3 regions of the Rhizobium sp. IBUN genome follow, and region 2 is predicted to be linked to each of the others. Evidence: predicted binding sites of a transcription regulator. Region 2 holds the regulator's gene; each other region holds the start of a gene.
What was found. The regulator LexA, encoded in region 2, represses DNA repair genes until DNA is damaged. The targets are predictions, from matches to a motif close to TGTTCNNNNTGTGTTCNG.
Positions count from the first base shown of each region.

Region 1: the regulator LexA is predicted to act here: its motif matches at 1,398-1,415, upstream of uvrA (excinuclease ABC subunit UvrA).
Region 3: the regulator LexA is predicted to act here: its motif matches at 3,831-3,848, upstream of RHIBUN_RS0108565 (ImuA family protein).

Region 1 is NZ_AZNV01000023.1:86,484-92,242, reverse strand. It holds gene RHIBUN_RS0120520 (MarC family protein) at 1-618, shown strand, start outside; gene RHIBUN_RS0120515 (single-stranded DNA-binding protein) at 747-1,286, opposite strand; gene uvrA (excinuclease ABC subunit UvrA) at 1,536-4,460, shown strand; gene RHIBUN_RS0120505 (GNAT family N-acetyltransferase) at 4,457-4,921, shown strand; gene RHIBUN_RS0120500 (DUF72 domain-containing protein) at 4,937-5,743, shown strand; gene RHIBUN_RS0120495 (bifunctional ADP-dependent NAD(P)H-hydrate dehydratase/NAD(P)H-hydrate epimerase) at 5,752-5,759, opposite strand, start outside.
Region 2 is NZ_AZNV01000005.1:83,661-89,419, forward strand. It holds gene RHIBUN_RS0107170 (VOC family protein) at 1-710, opposite strand, end outside; gene lexA (transcriptional repressor LexA) at 910-1,626, shown strand; partial or broken gene RHIBUN_RS33155 (ComEC/Rec2 family competence protein) at 1,607-3,897, opposite strand; gene gltA (citrate synthase) at 4,344-5,633, shown strand; gene lpxB (lipid-A-disaccharide synthase) at 5,663-5,759, opposite strand, start outside.
Region 3 is NZ_AZNV01000006.1:162,604-168,362, reverse strand. It holds gene RHIBUN_RS0108575 (efflux RND transporter periplasmic adaptor subunit) at 1-168, shown strand, start outside; gene RHIBUN_RS0108570 (efflux RND transporter permease subunit) at 165-3,251, shown strand; gene RHIBUN_RS0108565 (ImuA family protein) at 3,898-4,653, shown strand; gene RHIBUN_RS0108555 (DUF982 domain-containing protein) at 5,333-5,620, shown strand; gene ligD (non-homologous end-joining DNA ligase) at 5,620-5,759, shown strand, end outside.

The sequences.
Region 1 (5,759 bases), on a different contig from region 2:
AACGCCTTCACGACGCTGCTTGTCACGATCGACCCGCCTGGTCTTGCTCCACTCTTTCTCGGGCTCACGACCGGCATGAGCCGCAGCCAGCGAAAACAGGTGGCGCTGCGCGGCTCGATCATCGCCTTTGTCATTCTTGCCGCTTTCGCCCTGTTCGGGGCCAGCGTGCTCGGGGTGCTCGGAATCTCGATCGGCGCCTTCCGCATTGCCGGTGGTCTTCTGTTATTCTGGATCGCCTTTGAAATGGTGTTCGAGAAGCGGCAGGACCGTAAGGAGAAGACGAGCACAGCCGCAATCACCGTCGATCATATCCATAATATCTCGGTCTTTCCGTTGGCGATCCCTCTGATCGCCGGTCCCGGTGCCATTTCGGCGACGATCCTAATTGCCGGATCGATGCAGGCTTCGCTCGAGCGGGCGCAATTGATCATTGTCATCGCATTGAGTCTGCTGCTGCTGTTTCTCTCGCTGCTCATCGCCGAAAGACTTGATCGCTTCCTCGGCGTAACGGGGCGCGCAATTCTGACACGCCTTCTCGGTGTCATCCTGGCGGCGCTTGCCACGCAGTTCGTCGTCGACGGTTTGAGATCTACCCTCATGACGACGCCAGCCGGCTAGGTCAAAAAGCCGGTTACCTGCACGGCTTCCATCGCGGCAAGCTCGGGGGGCGTCCAATCCCGGAGATTGAAAAGCGGACGGCGCACCTTGCGGCGCGCCGTCCAACTTATGCCACGAATACTCTGCGATCAAAACGGGATATCGTCGTCGAGATCGCGCGAGAAGTTTCCACCGCCGCCGCCACCGCTGCTGCGGCCAGATGATTGCGACGGCGCGCCGTAGTCGTCGCCGTAGCCACCGCCGCCACCGAAATCGTTGCCGCCGGCATTACTGCCGCGACCACCGCCGAAGCCGGAGCTTGCGCCGCCACCCTCGCCGCGACCGTCCAGCATCGTCAGCGTCGAGCCGAAGCCCTGCAGAACGACTTCCGTCGAATAGCGGTCCTGGCCGTTCTGGTCTTGCCACTTACGCGTCTGCAGCGCGCCTTCGATGTAGAGCTTGGCGCCCTTCTTCACATACTGCTCGACGACCTTGCAGAGGCCTTCGTTGAAGACTACGACCGTATGCCATTCCGTCTTCTCGCGGCGTTCGCCGGAGGTGCGATCACGCCAGGTCTCGGACGTCGCGATGCGAAGGTTGGCGATCGGCCGGCCATCCTGGGTCCGCCGGATTTCGGGGTCAGCGCCCACGTTCCCGATCAGAATTACCTTGTTTACGCTGCCAGCCATACTTTCACCTTACCTGCCGCCCTGCCCGGCGGCGCTTGAAACAATCGGTGCACCTTAAACCATAGAGCGCCGGCGATGGGTGTCCATCGCCGGTTCATCCACAAGGAATTTTGTTCTTTATTTGTTCTAGTTTATCCCTATGATCCTGTCAACCGAATCGAAAACCTTGCAGCAGACGGACATTCAGCCTCGACTCGCCAGCCGGCATCACTAAATAAGGGGCTTGTTCCAGCACAGAAGCAGAAGACGATGAGCGAACTGAAGACGATTTCCATCCGCGGCGCGCGCGAGCACAATTTGAAGGGCATCGATCTCGATCTGCCGCGAAACAAACTCATCGTCATGACCGGCCTTTCGGGATCCGGCAAGTCGTCGCTTGCCTTTGACACGATCTATGCCGAAGGACAGCGACGCTATGTCGAAAGCCTTTCGGCCTATGCGCGCCAGTTCCTTGAAATGATGCAGAAGCCTGACGTCGATCAGATCGACGGCCTGTCGCCAGCGATTTCGATCGAGCAAAAGACGACCTCGCGCAACCCACGCTCGACGGTCGGTACGGTGACCGAGATCTATGACTACATGCGCCTGCTCTTTGCCCGCGTCGGCGTACCCTATTCGCCCGCGACCGGGCTGCCGATCGAGAGCCAGACGGTCAGCCAGATGGTCGATCGCGTGCTGGAATTCGGAGAAGGCACGCGTCTCTATATTCTCGCCCCGCTCGTGCGCGGGCGTAAGGGGGAGTACAAGAAGGAACTGGCAGACCTGATGAAAAAGGGTTTCCAGCGCGTCAAGGTCGACGGCCAATTCTACGAGATCGCCGACGTGCCAGCCCTGGACAAGAAGTACAAGCACGATATCGACGTCGTGGTCGACCGTATTGTGGTGCGGCCGGATACGGCGTCGCGCCTTGCCGACAGCTTCGAGACTTCGCTCAAGCTCGCCGATGGCCTCGCCGTTGCGGAATTCGCCGACAAGCCGCTGCCGCCGGAAGAAACTGCCGCCGGCGGCTCCGCCAACAAGTCGCTTAATGAAACGCATGAACGCGTTCTCTTCTCCGAGAAGTTCGCCTGCCCGGTATCGGGCTTCACCATTCCCGAGATCGAGCCGCGGCTTTTTTCCTTCAACAATCCAGCCGGCGCCTGCCCGACCTGCGACGGTCTCGGAGCGCAGCAGAAGATCGACGCCAACCTGATCGTGCCGGAGCCTGAGCGCACGCTGCGCGATGGCGCCATTGCACCGTGGGCGAAGTCGACCTCTCCCTATTACAATCAGACGCTCGAAGCTCTCGGTAAGCACTATGGCTTCAAGCTCGGCGCCCGTTGGAACGATCTTTCGGAGCAGGCGAAGGATGTCATCCTGAATGGTACCGACGAAAAGATCGAGTTCCACTATGCCGATGGCGCGCGGTCCTATACCACGCACAAGAATTTCGAGGGCATCATCACCAATCTCGAGCGTCGCTGGAAGGAGACGGATTCCGCCTGGGCGCGAGAGGAAATCGAGCGCTATATGTCGGCAGCCCCCTGCCCGTCTTGTGGCGGTTTCCGCCTGAAGCCGGAGGCGCTTGCCGTCAAGATCAATACGCTGCATATCGGCCAGGTGACCGACATGTCGATCCGCGTCGCCCGAGACTGGTTCGAGGTCCTGCCGCAGTCGCTGAGCGCCAAGCAGAACGAGATTGCCGTTCGCATTCTCAAGGAGATCCGCGACCGCCTGCGCTTCCTCAATGACGTAGGCCTGGATTATCTCAGCCTGTCGCGAAACTCCGGCACCTTGTCGGGGGGCGAGAGCCAGCGCATCCGGTTGGCGTCGCAGATCGGTTCCGGCTTGACCGGCGTATTGTATGTCCTCGACGAGCCATCGATCGGTTTGCATCAGCGCGACAACGCTCGGCTGCTTGATACGCTGAAGCACCTTCGCGATATCGGCAACACCGTGATCGTGGTCGAGCATGACGAGGACGCGATCTTGACCGCCGACGATGTCGTCGACATCGGTCCCGCCGCCGGCATCCATGGTGGCCAGGTGATCGCCCATGGCACGCCACAGGAGATCATGGCGAACCCTAAGTCGCTGACCGGCAAATATCTGTCCGGTGAACTCGGCGTTCCGGTTCCCGACGAGCGCCGTAAGCCCAAGAAGGGCAAGGAAATCAAGGTCGTCGGCGCCCGCGGCAACAATCTGAAGAATGTCACCGCCTCCATCCCGCTCGGCGTCTTTACGGCGGTCACTGGCGTATCAGGGGGCGGTAAGTCCACGTTCCTGATCGAGACGCTGTATAAATCGGCGGCCCGGCGCGTCATGGGCGCCCGCGAAATCCCGGCTGATCACGATCGCATCGACGGCTTCGAACACATCGACAAGGTCATCGATATCGACCAGTCGCCGATCGGCCGCACGCCGCGTTCCAACCCAGCGACCTACACGGGCGCGTTTACCCCGATCCGTGACTGGTTTGCCGGTCTGCCGGAAGCGAAGGCGCGCGGCTACCAACCGGGACGCTTCTCGTTCAACGTCAAGGGCGGACGCTGCGAAGCCTGCCAAGGCGACGGCGTCATCAAGATCGAGATGCACTTCCTGCCTGATGTGTACGTCACCTGCGACGTCTGCCATGGCAAGCGCTACAACAGGGAGACGCTCGACGTTACGTTCAAGCACAAGTCGATTGCCGACGTGCTCGACATGACCGTCGAGGAAGGCGTCGATTTCTTCGCTGCCGTCCCGGCTGTGCGCGACAAGTTGCAGGCCCTGAAGGATGTCGGCCTCGGCTACATCAAGGTCGGACAGCAGGCGAATACGCTGTCCGGTGGCGAGGCGCAGCGCGTCAAGCTGGCAAAGGAACTGTCGAAGCGATCGACGGGCCGCACCCTCTACATCCTCGACGAGCCTACGACCGGCCTGCATTTCCACGACGTCGCCAAGCTCCTGGAGATGCTGCAGGAGCTGGTCAACCAGGGGAATTCGGTCGTCGTCATCGAGCACAATCTCGAAGTCATCAAGACGGCGGACTGGATTCTCGATTTCGGTCCGGAAGGTGGCGATGGCGGTGGGGAGATAGTCGCCGTCGGCACGCCGGAAGCGATCGTCAAGGAGAAGCGGTCCTATACCGGGCAGTTCCTGAAGGAGCTGCTTGAGCGGCGTCCCACACGAAAAACTGTAGTGGCAGCCGAGTGATGCTGAGAGCGGCGTCGCTCGATGACCTGCAGGCTGTCGAGGCGCTGACCGGCGAAGCCTATGCTCGATACACGCGTCTCCTTGGCCGCCCGCCCATTCCCGTTACCGAAGACTACGCACCGCGCATCGGTCGCGGTGAGGTCTGGTTGCGGGAGGTGCAAGGAGAGCTTGCCGGCCTGGCCGTCGTTGAACGGCACCCAGACCATGTGATGCTCTTCAGCATTGCTGTCTCCCCGAAATTTCAGGGCGCCCAGTACGGCCTTGCCATTCTGAGATGGGTGGAAGAGACGGCGCGGGAATGGGGGCTTCCGGAAGTTCGTCTCTACACGAATGCTCGCATGGAACGGAATATTGCGCTCTACCGGGCGTTTGGCTTTCAGGAAACGGGTCGCCGCGAGAATCCGCATAGGCCAGGATGGGTGATTGTCGATATGGCAAAGCAAGTCGGCGGACTGAGATAATCAGAGGAGGAAGAAATGACGAAATCCGGCAACATTCGCGTCGGCATCGGCGGCTGGACCTTCGAGGCATGGCGGGACCACTTCTACCCCGGGGATCTGAAGCAGAAGGACGAACTGAACTATGCAAGCCGCAAGCTGAAGGTCATTGAGATCAACGGCACCTATTACAGTTCGCAGAAGCCGGAAACCTTCGCCAAATGGGCGGCGGATGTGCCTGATGGCTTCATCTTTTCGCTCAAGGCCAGCCGTTTTGTCACCAATCGTCGTGTGCTCGCGGAGGCTGGCGAGTCGATGGAGCGCTTTCTCACTCAGGGCCTGACGGAGCTCGGCCCGCACCTGGGCCCAATCCTCTGGCAGTTCGCCCCGACGAAGAAGTTCGATCCGGATGATTTCGAAGCCTTCCTCAAGCTGCTGCCGAACAGGCAGGATGGCTTGCCTCTGAAGCACGTCGTCGAGGTACGCCATGACTCGTTCAAGGTGCCGGAATTCGTGGCGTTGCTTTCGAAATACGGCGTTGCGCCTGTCTGCGCGGAACACTTCGATTACCCGATGATCGCGGATGTAACTGCCGACTTCGTCTATGCGCGCCTTCAGAAAGGTTCGGACGATATCAGGACCTGCTACTCGCCGGGCGACTTGAAAGACTGGGCTACGCGCCTCGAAACCTGGGCGGATGGCAAGGTACCCGGCGATCTGCCTCTCATCGATGGCGATCGCAAGGTTGCAACCGAACCGCGGGATGTCTTTGCCTTCATGATCCATGAAGGCAAAGTCAATGCGCCCTTTGGGGCGATGGCGCTACAGGAAGCGGTGTTGCGATAGGCTTGTCGTCAGAGCG
Region 2 (5,759 bases):
GGCGCAGGGATGTCGAAGTAGGCGTCCAGTCCATCCGGGGAGAGAACACTCACTCTGGCATTCGGAGTTGTCACACTCACACCGAAGGCCTCATTGGTCGTTCCCAAACTGTGGGCGGCGGCGCGCAGGAATGGTCCAAACGCCTTGGGGTCGGGTGCCCCAAGCACGATCTCTGCGATCCCAACCACCCCATTTGGATGCACTTGCAGGGCTTTCCGGTCGGCTGGCAGCGGGTTGACACGTTGGCATGTGAAGAAAAAGAAATCGGGAGCGCGCAGGTCAACTGCAAAGGCGAGCTTGAATGCGGCCGTCACCTCCGAGCCACCGGGCATCTTCATCGGCCGCTCGAACTGCAGCATCTCGCCGCCATTGATCTTTTCGGACAGAAACCGGGCATGGTCGCGATCGGCATCCGCCGTCGCAAAGACCACGGCAGACAGCCCATCGTCTCCACATCGGAATCGAAAGGCACGGTCCCGCGCGGTGAAGACATTGCCTTTCTGCGCCGAAGCTTCATGCAGTTCGGCATTAGCGACCCCGAGAGGCTCCAGATAAGTTTCGTCGGCGAAGAATATGCAGGCATTCTCGGTCCCAAACGGGTGCCGGGCGTCGGGCGCGACGGTGAATCCCAGCTTTCCGAGACGCTCGCGTGAGAGCCTGATATTTGGAACCGGCAGCACGATGTGGTCCAGCGGATGTGCTTCGCTCATGGCAACTTCTCCGGAATTTGCGAAGATGTGCGCCGGGCAACAGGACAATGCAACCCCCTTCTACGCTTTCGGTCAAATGAGACGCAAAAACTCAGCAAGTTGCAGGCAAGTTTTACGAAAATTTAGGTACTTGCGGAACACATATGGAACATATAGTGTCTGTTCTGGCTTTGTTTCACGACTCTGGGGTTCAACTTCGATGCTGACGCGCAAGCAACAGGAGCTTCTTCTCTTCATTCACGAGCGAATGAAGGAGTCCGGTGTCCCCCCTTCTTTTGATGAAATGAAGGATGCCTTGGACCTCGCGTCGAAGTCAGGCATCCACCGCCTGATTACCGCGCTGGAGGAACGGGGCTTCATTCGCCGACTGCCGAATCGGGCCCGCGCTCTGGAAGTCATCAAACTGCCCGAGGCATATAACCCGAGCCTGCAGCCCCGCCGCGGTTTTTCGCCGAGCGTTATCGAAGGCAGCCTCGGCAAACCACAGCCAGTTGTGGCGCCGAAGCCAGCGCCGCAGGGTGACAACGGCGGTTCTGCCTCTGTACCGGTCATGGGACGGATTGCTGCCGGCGTACCGATTTCGGCAATTCAGAACAATACCCATGACATCACGGTTCCGGCGGACATGCTTGGCCCAGGCGAGCACTATGCGCTTGAGGTCAAGGGCGACTCGATGATCGAGGCCGGCATCTTTGATGGCGACACGGTAATCATCCGCAACGGCAGCACCGCCAATGCCGGCGACATCGTTGTTGCGCTTGTCGATGATGAGGAAGCGACGCTCAAGCGCTTCCGCCGGAAAGGCGCCTCCATTGCACTTGAGGCGGCGAACCCGGCTTACGAGACGCGCATTTTCGGGCCTGACCGTGTCAAGGTCCAGGGCAAGCTTGTCGGCCTCATTCGCCGCTATCATTGAAGGCAAGCGGCTCGCCGTCAAAGGTGCCGCTTCGCCAATTATACGCCCGATGGCGGATCCAAGGGCGGTCGAGCCTCGTATAGGCCGTCGTGACGACGGGGCTACCTTGATCGTCGATCCTTACCTCAGCGCCACCAAAGCGACGCAAGGTTTCGCCGGTGAACAAAAGTGCGCCTGACCGGCACCCCGTCGTGCGGAGGCGAGCGGGTGTCACGACGATATCGGCCGTATCGCCCGCAGCGCCGAAGTAAGCGGGATTTTCGACGATCGTCACGACGTAGCCGCTATCGTGCGTGGCTGTGCACCAGGCGCCTTTCAGGCATACAAATCGGTTCTCAGCGCTCGTCGCAGCCTGACGTAACGCATCGCGGGCATTGCGCAATTCCACGGCAGATAACCTTTCCGATCTGCCTTGACTGTCCCGCCGCCTGATAGCGTTGACACCCTCCAACAATCGCGGTGGTTGATCTAGCTCCGCGGCGAGCGCCCTTCGCAATTGGTCGAAAATGAAGTCAGGCGGATGCGGCCGGTTCGGTGCAAGGACTTGTCCTCTCACAATCGCGACGAGATTGCCGTCTTCGGCAATGACGATGTCGGGCGGCGGTTCGCTCGGCGCAACCGCAACAAGCGCTGTTGCCAGCGCCGCAATACCAGCGCCGAGGTAGCGGATCTTGGTGCGCAGAATGGCAAGTAAGAGGAACCCTGCAACCGCCACAGGAAAATACCAACCCGGCAATTTGCCGATATCGATATTGCCGCCCCAGGCCGAGACCATCTGGGCAATGGCGATCACGATGTCGAGCCCGAAACCGGCAATTTTCCACGGAATGACGTCGAGGCCAAACGGTGTCAGCAGCATAGCGAACATGCCCATCGGCATCACCACGAAAGAGATCACCGGCATGGCCATGAGATTTGCCGGCAGACCATAAGCGCTGAGCCGGTGGAAGTGCTCGACGGCGAAAAGCGCGGTCGAGAAGCCGCCGATCATCGAGGTCAGCAGGATGCCACCAAAGAAGCGTATGATGAAAACGACGGGCTTTACTGCGGCGACCTGCAGCAAGGGATGTTCGCGCGGCGGCCTTCTTGACCAGATCGCGTAACCCGGGACGAGAGCAAGCGTCTCCGCAAACGACATCTGGAAGCTCGGGCCCAGGGCCTCGGATGGTAACAGGAGTAGGATCACCCTCGCGGACAAGACAATGTCGCGCAAGCTTATCGACGGGCGATCGAAGAACACCGCGGCGAGCATGATCGCCATCATGATGAGTGCACGCTCCGCCGATACCGCGAAGCCCGAGATCATGTAGTAGGTCGTCAGCGCCACGAGCGCTCCGGCAGCGGCAATCTTCTTGGTCGGGTATGCCTGCACGATGGAAACAGGCTCAGCAACTGGCGCAGGCCGACGAAGAAGATGCCGGCAGACAGCGCCATGTTGAGGCCGGAGATTGCCACGATATGAGCCAGCCCCGCCTGCCGCAGAGCCTCGGTCGATTCTTGCGAGATCGCACGTCGCTCATCGGTGACAAGAGAAGCGGCGAAGGCGCCGGTGTCGCCCTGCAGGATTTCGCGGATACGGTCCCCTATTCCGCTTCGAAGCACGTCCAACCAGTTCACAGCGCTGTCCCAAACGGACCGCTGATCGGTGGTTACAGGCGATGAAGCGCTTGGCGCGCCATAGAAGAAGCCATTCGCGCCGATGCCATCGAAATAGGCGCTGAAGGCAAAATCATTGAGCCGGGCAGTGCTGGCCCAGCCGGCGGCGTCAATCGCGCCCGGCCCGTCACCCACTCACCGATGGCGAAAGGTTCCGCCTGCCCTCGCGCGACCATGGAAACACGCTCAGGTGGCCGCTTTATCTCGGGCGATTGCGTCGATGAGACGGAGACGATGTAACGCCACCGGCCACGGCCATCCCCTTCCCGGCGCTCGACACGGCCGATGATCGTCGTCGTCACCGCTGTCCAATATGATGGTCGCCTTGCTCCACGTCTCGAACTGGGCCGCGAACATCCCCGTTACGCAGAGCAAGCCCGCCAATGCGAGATTTCGAATGAGCTTGCGCCCCGGGCCCGCCATCAGCGCGACAACGGCGAATGCCGCGAACCACGCCACCATCGGGAGCTCGGCCGGGGCACTTCCAAGCACGAACCAGAGGATCGCGCCCGCCCCAGCGAAGACGGGCGAAACCAGGAAGAACCCCCCATGCTCTATCTCCGTTGCCACGGCGAGCCGAAGCCACAAGGTACAACGATCCGACGCAGTCCTTATCCGTGTCGGCCACGGCACGAAGGATTGCGTCCGGAAAGTTAGCGGTGGTTCCGCAGGAACTCGTGGCACGAGGAAAGAAGGCTGTGCCGCGCGCCCAAACGCGTCCGCGCCGGGTGTGGCTTCCCTCACCTCCAATGGCCTCAACCCCGGCATGCATTGCGCCCAAAAACAGCCGCCCCTACAACCAGAATGAAAGCTCACGGGCTTCCAAGCAAGAATAATCGATTGAAAATCTGAAGGAAAATCGGAAGCCGGAAAAGCTAAGGATAATCATCAGCTTCTGCTATGCGCAGGGGTCATCGCAGAAGTGCCCAAAAGTTGATACTGCGATGCACAAAATGGCGTCACGGTAACTTGGCATTAGGCGCGCGATCATATAGCAATCATCGACGACGCTTAACCCTATGGCGCTTTTATGGCGCCAACCGCCAGTTTGGAGGATCATAATGACGGAACAAAGCGCAACACTGAAAATCGGTGACAAATCAGTCGATCTCGCCGTCAAGAGCGGCACGATCGGTCCTGACGTCATCGATATCGGCGCCCTGTACAAGAACACGGCTTCCTTCACGTACGATCCTGGTTTCACCTCGACCGCGTCCTGTGAATCGAAAATCACCTATATCGACGGTGACGCCGGCGTACTGCTGCATCGCGGCTATCCGATCGAGCAGCTCGCCGAGCACGGCGACTTCCTCGAAGTCTGCTATCTGCTTCTCTACGGAGAACTGCCGACCGCAGCCCAGAAGAAGGACTTCGACTATCGCGTGACGCATCACACGATGGTGCATGAGCAGATGAGCCGGTTCTTCACGGGCTTCCGCCGCGATGCACATCCGATGGCTGTCATGTGCGGTTGCGTCGGCGCGCTGTCGGCGTTCTACCACGACTCCACCGACATCACCGATCCGCATCAGCGCATGGTCGCAAGCCTGCGTATGATCGCCAAGATGCCAACGCTGGCCGCCATGGCCTACAAGTATCACATCGGCCAGCCCTTCGTTTACCCGAAGAACGATCTCGACTACGCGTCGAACTTCCTGCGCATGTGCTTTGCAGTTCCTTGCGAGGAATATGTGGTCAATCCGGTTCTGGCCCGCGCCATGGACCGCATCTTCATCCTGCACGCCGACCACGAGCAGAACGCGTCGACCTCGACCGTCCGCCTCGCCGGCTCGTCGGGTGCAAACCCGTTTGCCTGCATCGCAGCCGGCATTGCATGCCTCTGGGGCCCGGCACACGGCGGCGCCAACGAGGCAGCGCTGAACATGCTGACTGAGATCGGCACTGTTGACCGCATTCCGGAATACATCGCCCGCGCCAAGGACAAGAACGATCCGTTCCGCCTGATGGGCTTCGGTCACCGCGTCTACAAGAACTACGATCCGCGCGCCAAGATCATGCAGAAGACGACGCATGAGGTTCTCGGCGAACTCGGCGTCAAGGACGATCCGTTGCTCGAAGTTGCGATGGAACTCGAGCGCATCGCCCTGACCGATGAATACTTCATCGAGAAGAAGCTCTATCCGAACATCGACTTCTACTCCGGCATCACGCTGAAGGCCCTGGGATTCCCCACGACCATGTTCACCGTGCTGTTTGCCCTGGCCCGTACGGTCGGCTGGATTGCCCAGTGGAACGAGATGATCGAAGATCCGGAGCAGCGTATCGGTCGCCCGCGCCAGCTTTATGTCGGCGAACCGGAGCGCGACTACGTGCCGGTTTCCAAGCGCTAATCGGCGATCACAGACAGCAAAAAGCCCGGTCAGAAACGACCGGGCTTTTTCTTTTGGAGAACGTCGAGAACAATCTCTGCCGCATGTTCTCCCGGCGGCTTCTCGGTCTGCATTCTCTGCCAGAGA
Region 3 (5,759 bases), on a different contig from region 2:
CCTGCGAGCAACACCACCAAGCTCGTGCCGGTAGAGGTCCATCGATTCGATACGCAGGATTTCCTCGTGAGCAAGGGGCTGTCGAGCGGCGATCAGGTCGTCGTCGCCGGCGTCCAGCAGTTGCGTCCCGGCATGGCGGTTCGCCTGCTTGAAGGAAGCGTCCAATGAACGGAGGATTCAATCTCTCCGAATGGGCCATTCAGCGCAAAAGCCTGATCGTCTTCCTCGCATTTCTGAGTGCTGTCGGCGGCATCCTCGCCTATTTCAATCTCGGCCGCGACGAGGACCCGGAATTCACCTTCAAGACGATGATCGTGTCTGCCGCGTGGCCAGGTGGCACCATCGAGCAGACGACGGACCAGATTACGGACCGGCTGGAGCGGACACTCGAGGAGGTGCCGCATCTCGATCACCTGAGGAGCCTGACCAGCGCCGGCCAGTCAGTGATCTACGTGGTGCTCGACGACGCAACGCCGCCCGACCAGGTCGGTGAATCCTGGTATCAGGCCCGAACCAGGGTCGGCGACATCGTCTCGACGCTTCCGGCTGGCGTCCGCGGGCCGTTCTTCAATGACGATTTCGGCGATACCTTTGGTATCATCTACGGTTTCACTGCCGACGGCTTCGGTGACCGCGAAGTGCGTGACTGGGTCTACGAGGCGCGCAACCGTCTGCTCAAGCTCGACGATATCGGCAAGGTTCAGCTTATTGGCACGCAGGACGAGACGATCTTCATCGAGTTCTCGACCAATCGGCTCGCCAGCCTTGGCCTCAGCATGCCGAACGTGATCTCGACAATTCAGGCGCAGAACGCCGTTCTTCCCACCGGCCAGCTGACGACCGAGCGCGATCGCACGGTCTTGGAGGTCTCCGGCAGTCTCGCCAGCGAAAAGGATCTGCGCGAGCTCAATATTCCGACCGCCTCCGGCTTCGTTCGCCTCGGCGACATCGCCGATATCGTGCGCGGCACCGTCGATCCGCCGCAACCGCGCTTTCGCGTCGACGGCAAGCCGGCGATCGGGCTTGCCGTCTCGATGGCCTCCGGCGGCGACATTCTGCAGCTTGGCCGAAACATCGATACCGTCATGAACCGTTTCGAGCACGACCTGCCGATCGGCATCGACCTGACGCGTGTCGCGAGCCAGCCGACAGTAGTGCAAACCGCCATTCGCGGCTTCACGACTTCGCTGGCGCAGGCCGTCGTCATCGTCCTTGGTGTCAGTTTCCTGGCACTCGGCGTGCGAGCGGGCCTTGCCGTCGCAGTCTCGATCCCGCTGGTGATGGCGCTGACCTTCCTCTTCATGGACATCACCGGCATTGCACTGCAACGTGTCTCGCTCGGTGCGCTGATCATCGCGCTGACGTTGATGATCGACGACACGATGGTGACGGTTGAGATCACCATGGCGAAGCTCGAGGAAGGAATGGACCGCGTGAAGGCGGCAGCGTACGCCTATACATCCACCGCCTTTCCGATGCTTGCGGGAACGCTTGTCACCATTGCAGGCTTCATTCCGGTTGGCTTCGCCCAGAGTTCCTCGGGCGAATACGCGCGCTCGCTGTTCTTCGTGATCGGCTTTTCCCTGATCGTGTCCTGGCTGGTCGCGGTGCTTCTGACACCGATCGTTGGCCTTGCCGTCCTGAAGCCGAGCGAAAAAGCCGGCGAAAAGACCGAGAGCAAGCTTATCCGTGGTTTCAAGAGGCTGCTCGGCGCCTGCGTCCGCATGCGCGTTCTCGTCATTCTGGCGACCGTCGCCCTGTTTGCCGCGTCGCTTTTCGGCTCGCAGTATATGCGCCGGCAATTTTTCCCATCGTCAGATCGTCCGGAATTACTTCTGTCGCTCGTCCTGCCACAAGATGCCTCGCAGGAGGCGACTGCCGCCCAGGTGAAGCGGGTGGAGGAAATCCTCGCCGCCGACGAAGGGGTTGCCAACTGGAGCTTCTACGTCGGCTCCGACCCGATCCGGTTCTATCTCTCGATGGACCTCAATCCACCCGCACCCTTCCGCGCGCAGGCGGTCGTCATCAGCAAGAGCGTTTCCCAGCGGGACGCCCTGCAGCAGAGGCTGCAAAAACTCCTCGACGAACAGTTTCCAGAGATCATCGCTCGTGTCTCTCCGTTGGAAATGGGGCCACCAGTCGGCTGGCCCGTTCAATATCGCGTCAGCGGCCCTGATATCGTCGGTGTGCGCAATCTCGCCTGGAAGGTTGCTGACGTTCTCCACACCCTCCCGGGCGCCGTTCAACCGCACCTCGACTGGAACGAACCTATCCGGAAGGTCGTCATCAACGTCGACCAAGACCGCGCCAGGCTGGTCGGGTTGAACTCGTCCGTTATCGCGCAGACGCTATTTGCGACCTCCTCTGGCCTGCCGATCACCCAGGTGCGTGATTCCATCTATCTGGTCAACGTTGTCGCACGTGCGACGGAGGACCAACGTGTCGACATCAATACGCTGCGTTCGCTCCAGATCCCGGTCGGTCCCAATCACACCGTGCCGCTTTCAAGCATTGCGACGGTGGAATACCAGACAACGCAGCCGTTGATCTGGCGGCATGACCGCTCGACTACGATCACCGTCCAGGCCGACGCGGAAAAAGGAGTGCTGGCGACTGACATCGTCGATGCCGCCACGCCGCAGATCGCTGCACTCATTCGCGACAATCCCAACTACCTCATCGAGGTCGGTGGCTCCGTTGAGGGTGCGGAAGATGGACTCGCAGCAGTCGTAGCCATGCTGCCGGTCATGGCGGTCATCATCCTCATCGTCCTGATGTTTCAGCTGCAGAGTGTGCAGCGCCTCATCCTGGTCGTCAGCGTTGTTCCGCTCGGGTTGATTGGCGTCGTGCTGATCATGTTGATCACTCGCGTGCCAGTCGGTTTCATCGCCGTCCTCGGCATGATCGCGCTCATCGGCATGATCACCCGAAACTCAGTGGTGCTGATCGACCAGATCGATAGACGGATGGAGGAGGAAGGCAGGAGTTGGCAGGGCGTCATCGACGTCACGGCGCAGCGTCTGCGGCCGGTTTTCCTGACCGCCGGTTCGACGATCCTCGGCATGCTGCCGATCATCCGAGATCCGTTCTGGTCGCCGCTCGCCTTTACTGTGGTGGGCGGACTGGTGGTCGCTGCCGCACTGACGTTGATCTTCCTGCCGGCGCTTTATGTCCTGTGGTTCGGGATTCCAGCTGAATTGGAACGACGACCCGCTCCGATTGCCGAGGCCGTGGCGCAGCCCGCATCCTAGGATAGATTGGAAGGTCGTAACTGTTTGCCGGGCCATAGAATTGCCGGGGCATGTCGCATGTTGCATTTCGTGTTGCGTGGATTGGCCGATGGCGCAGGGAACGCCCGTGTCTCAACATCACGCGACGTGATTGCGGCCGTTGACCTTTTCAACGAAGGCTACCGATCGGCTCAATTAGCGGGCCTAGCCTATTCACTCTTGTTCCGGGTGAGGGAGGCAAGGAAAATGCGCCTCGCATCGGTCAATTCCATCTAAAGCGTTCATTCGGGAGCACCCGGTCAGCCGTCGCCGTAATTGCCAAAAAGCACAGACTGGCTCCGCACTGCCTGACTACGGCCTTCCGGTCGAGTTCGATACTCCGGTCGCAGACGCCGCACACCAAGATAATGATTGGGCCGCGATACTTCCGCAAGGTTCTCTCGTCGCAGGAATTTTTTCTCATTGGTAAGATATCGTACGCATTTGAATTTCGACCGGCTACGGCATTGGATTCGTTCGCAAATCATTTTCATGCCACCCCTAGAAAAGCCGAGCTGCCCATGGTGACCGCGAATAGCCCTATTGACTAGGCTGCCTTACAGGAACAAATGTAGAACACAATCGCTTCCAAAGCGAGATGGAACCCATGAATTGACGAAGGCTACAGATGGCGCATGCGAGCGCAAACCCAGTTATCTCCGAGCTTCGCGAGCGTATTTCTCATCTTGATGGCGCCCTATCGCGACGCAAATGCGCCCTGCCATTTGGTGTGCCGGAGATTGATAGCCATCTGCCTGGTGGGGGGCTGGCATTGGGAGCGATCCACGAGTTCGCGGGCGGTGGTGCGGGGGCCGTGGATGGGGCAGCCGCAGCCCTTTTTGCAGCCGGGGTCGCCGCTCGCACGAAAGGGAAGGTGATTTGGTGCCTTACCCGACCGGACCTCTTCTTTCCTGCCCTTGCGCAGGTCGGCCTTCACCCGAACCGGGTAATATTCGTCGAGGCGGACCGAGAGGAGGATGTTCTCGCGTCGATGGAGGAAGCCCTTTCCTACGGTGCACTAGGAGCCGTCGTTGCTGAATTGGTTCGACTGCCGATGACGGCATCCCGACGGCTGCAACTGGCGGCGGAAAAGTCCGGCACACTGGGATTGATTATTCGGCGGTGGCGCCGACAGACCGAGGCAACTGACTTCGGTCAGCCAACGGCCTCGGCCACGCGATGGAGGGTGAGCGTTATGCCATCGGAAGAGCTTCCTGTTCCTGGTGTGGGAAGGGCTCGCTGGATACTGGAGTTAATGAGAGTGAAAGCTGGCGAGTGTGCCGAGTTCGAAGTCGAAGCTTGTGATTTGTCCGGTCGCATTGCGATCCCAACCTCGGCTGGAACCTGGAGTACCGGAGGAAATCGATCCGCCCATGCCAGTTGAGTTTACCAGGATCACTCATCCAATCCACCTTGCTGGTACACGCCGCGTGACGCGCATGTTCGCCGAGCAGTGACGCCGGGTGCTCAACAAATCCTGTCCGATGAAACCGAAGACGACAAAGGAAATGTCATGTCTGCGATGAAGCAAGTGCGCGAGGAAATTAGTCCAGTCGATCAAGCTATAGAGTGGCACGATGGCGATCTGCGTGCCACGATTGCCACGCTGATCGACGACTGCCGCTTCCTTCGAGAGCAGCTCGATACCGCTCGGAAATGCATGAGCAGCGGTCTAACGCGGGGTTGGAAGCCAAGATCTGAGCGATGATCAACTGTGGGAACTGAGCGCAAATAAGTGGCAGAGCCATGCTTGAGGACCTGCCAGTTGGTGCGCCCGGGAGGTACGGGAATCCAACGCAGATTGAGGCAGCATGGCTCGCTGGGTAACGACACAACGCTCTTTGACTTAGGGAGGACTGATATAAAGAGTTGAGCAATCTCGCAAAAAGCCACATCAGAGTGGACCCAGAGAAGTGTTTTCCAAATGGAAACTGCTGTCCTTCAGGGGAAAGACTAACTCCCATGCGACGCTTTTGTTCCGCTGGACTTATATATTTTCACTCCCCTAGACAAACGAATCACTTGGCATTGTAGTGGACGGAGATATGTCAAGGAGTTTCGCCGTGGCCGTCGATCTTCCCGTGTTTATTAAGCCCCTGCAGGTCGAAATCGATGGCATGGGACGATATCGAAAAGCCGAGACCGTCGACCAACTGGCGGCCATGCTGCTCAGCGGCAAATGGCATCATCGCGGCGGCGACAAATTTCACAGTGCGCTGATGCGATCGGTGGAGGCTTTGGAATTCTATACCGATGCCGATATAGCCAGGGCCGCGTTCGTCGATGCTGCCCACGAGGCAGGCATGCACGTACTTCCCGACGACATCGCCGAGATGAAAAAGGCTGGCTAATGGTGAAAGCTCCTCGTGAACGGCCGTTGCTGGCCGACGACCAGCCAATCCGTTCCCGTCCACGAGAGCCGCGCGACCCCAAGCAGCCTCAGCTGCCATTCGACCCAATGCCCGACCGAATCGAGCCGTGCCTGGCGCT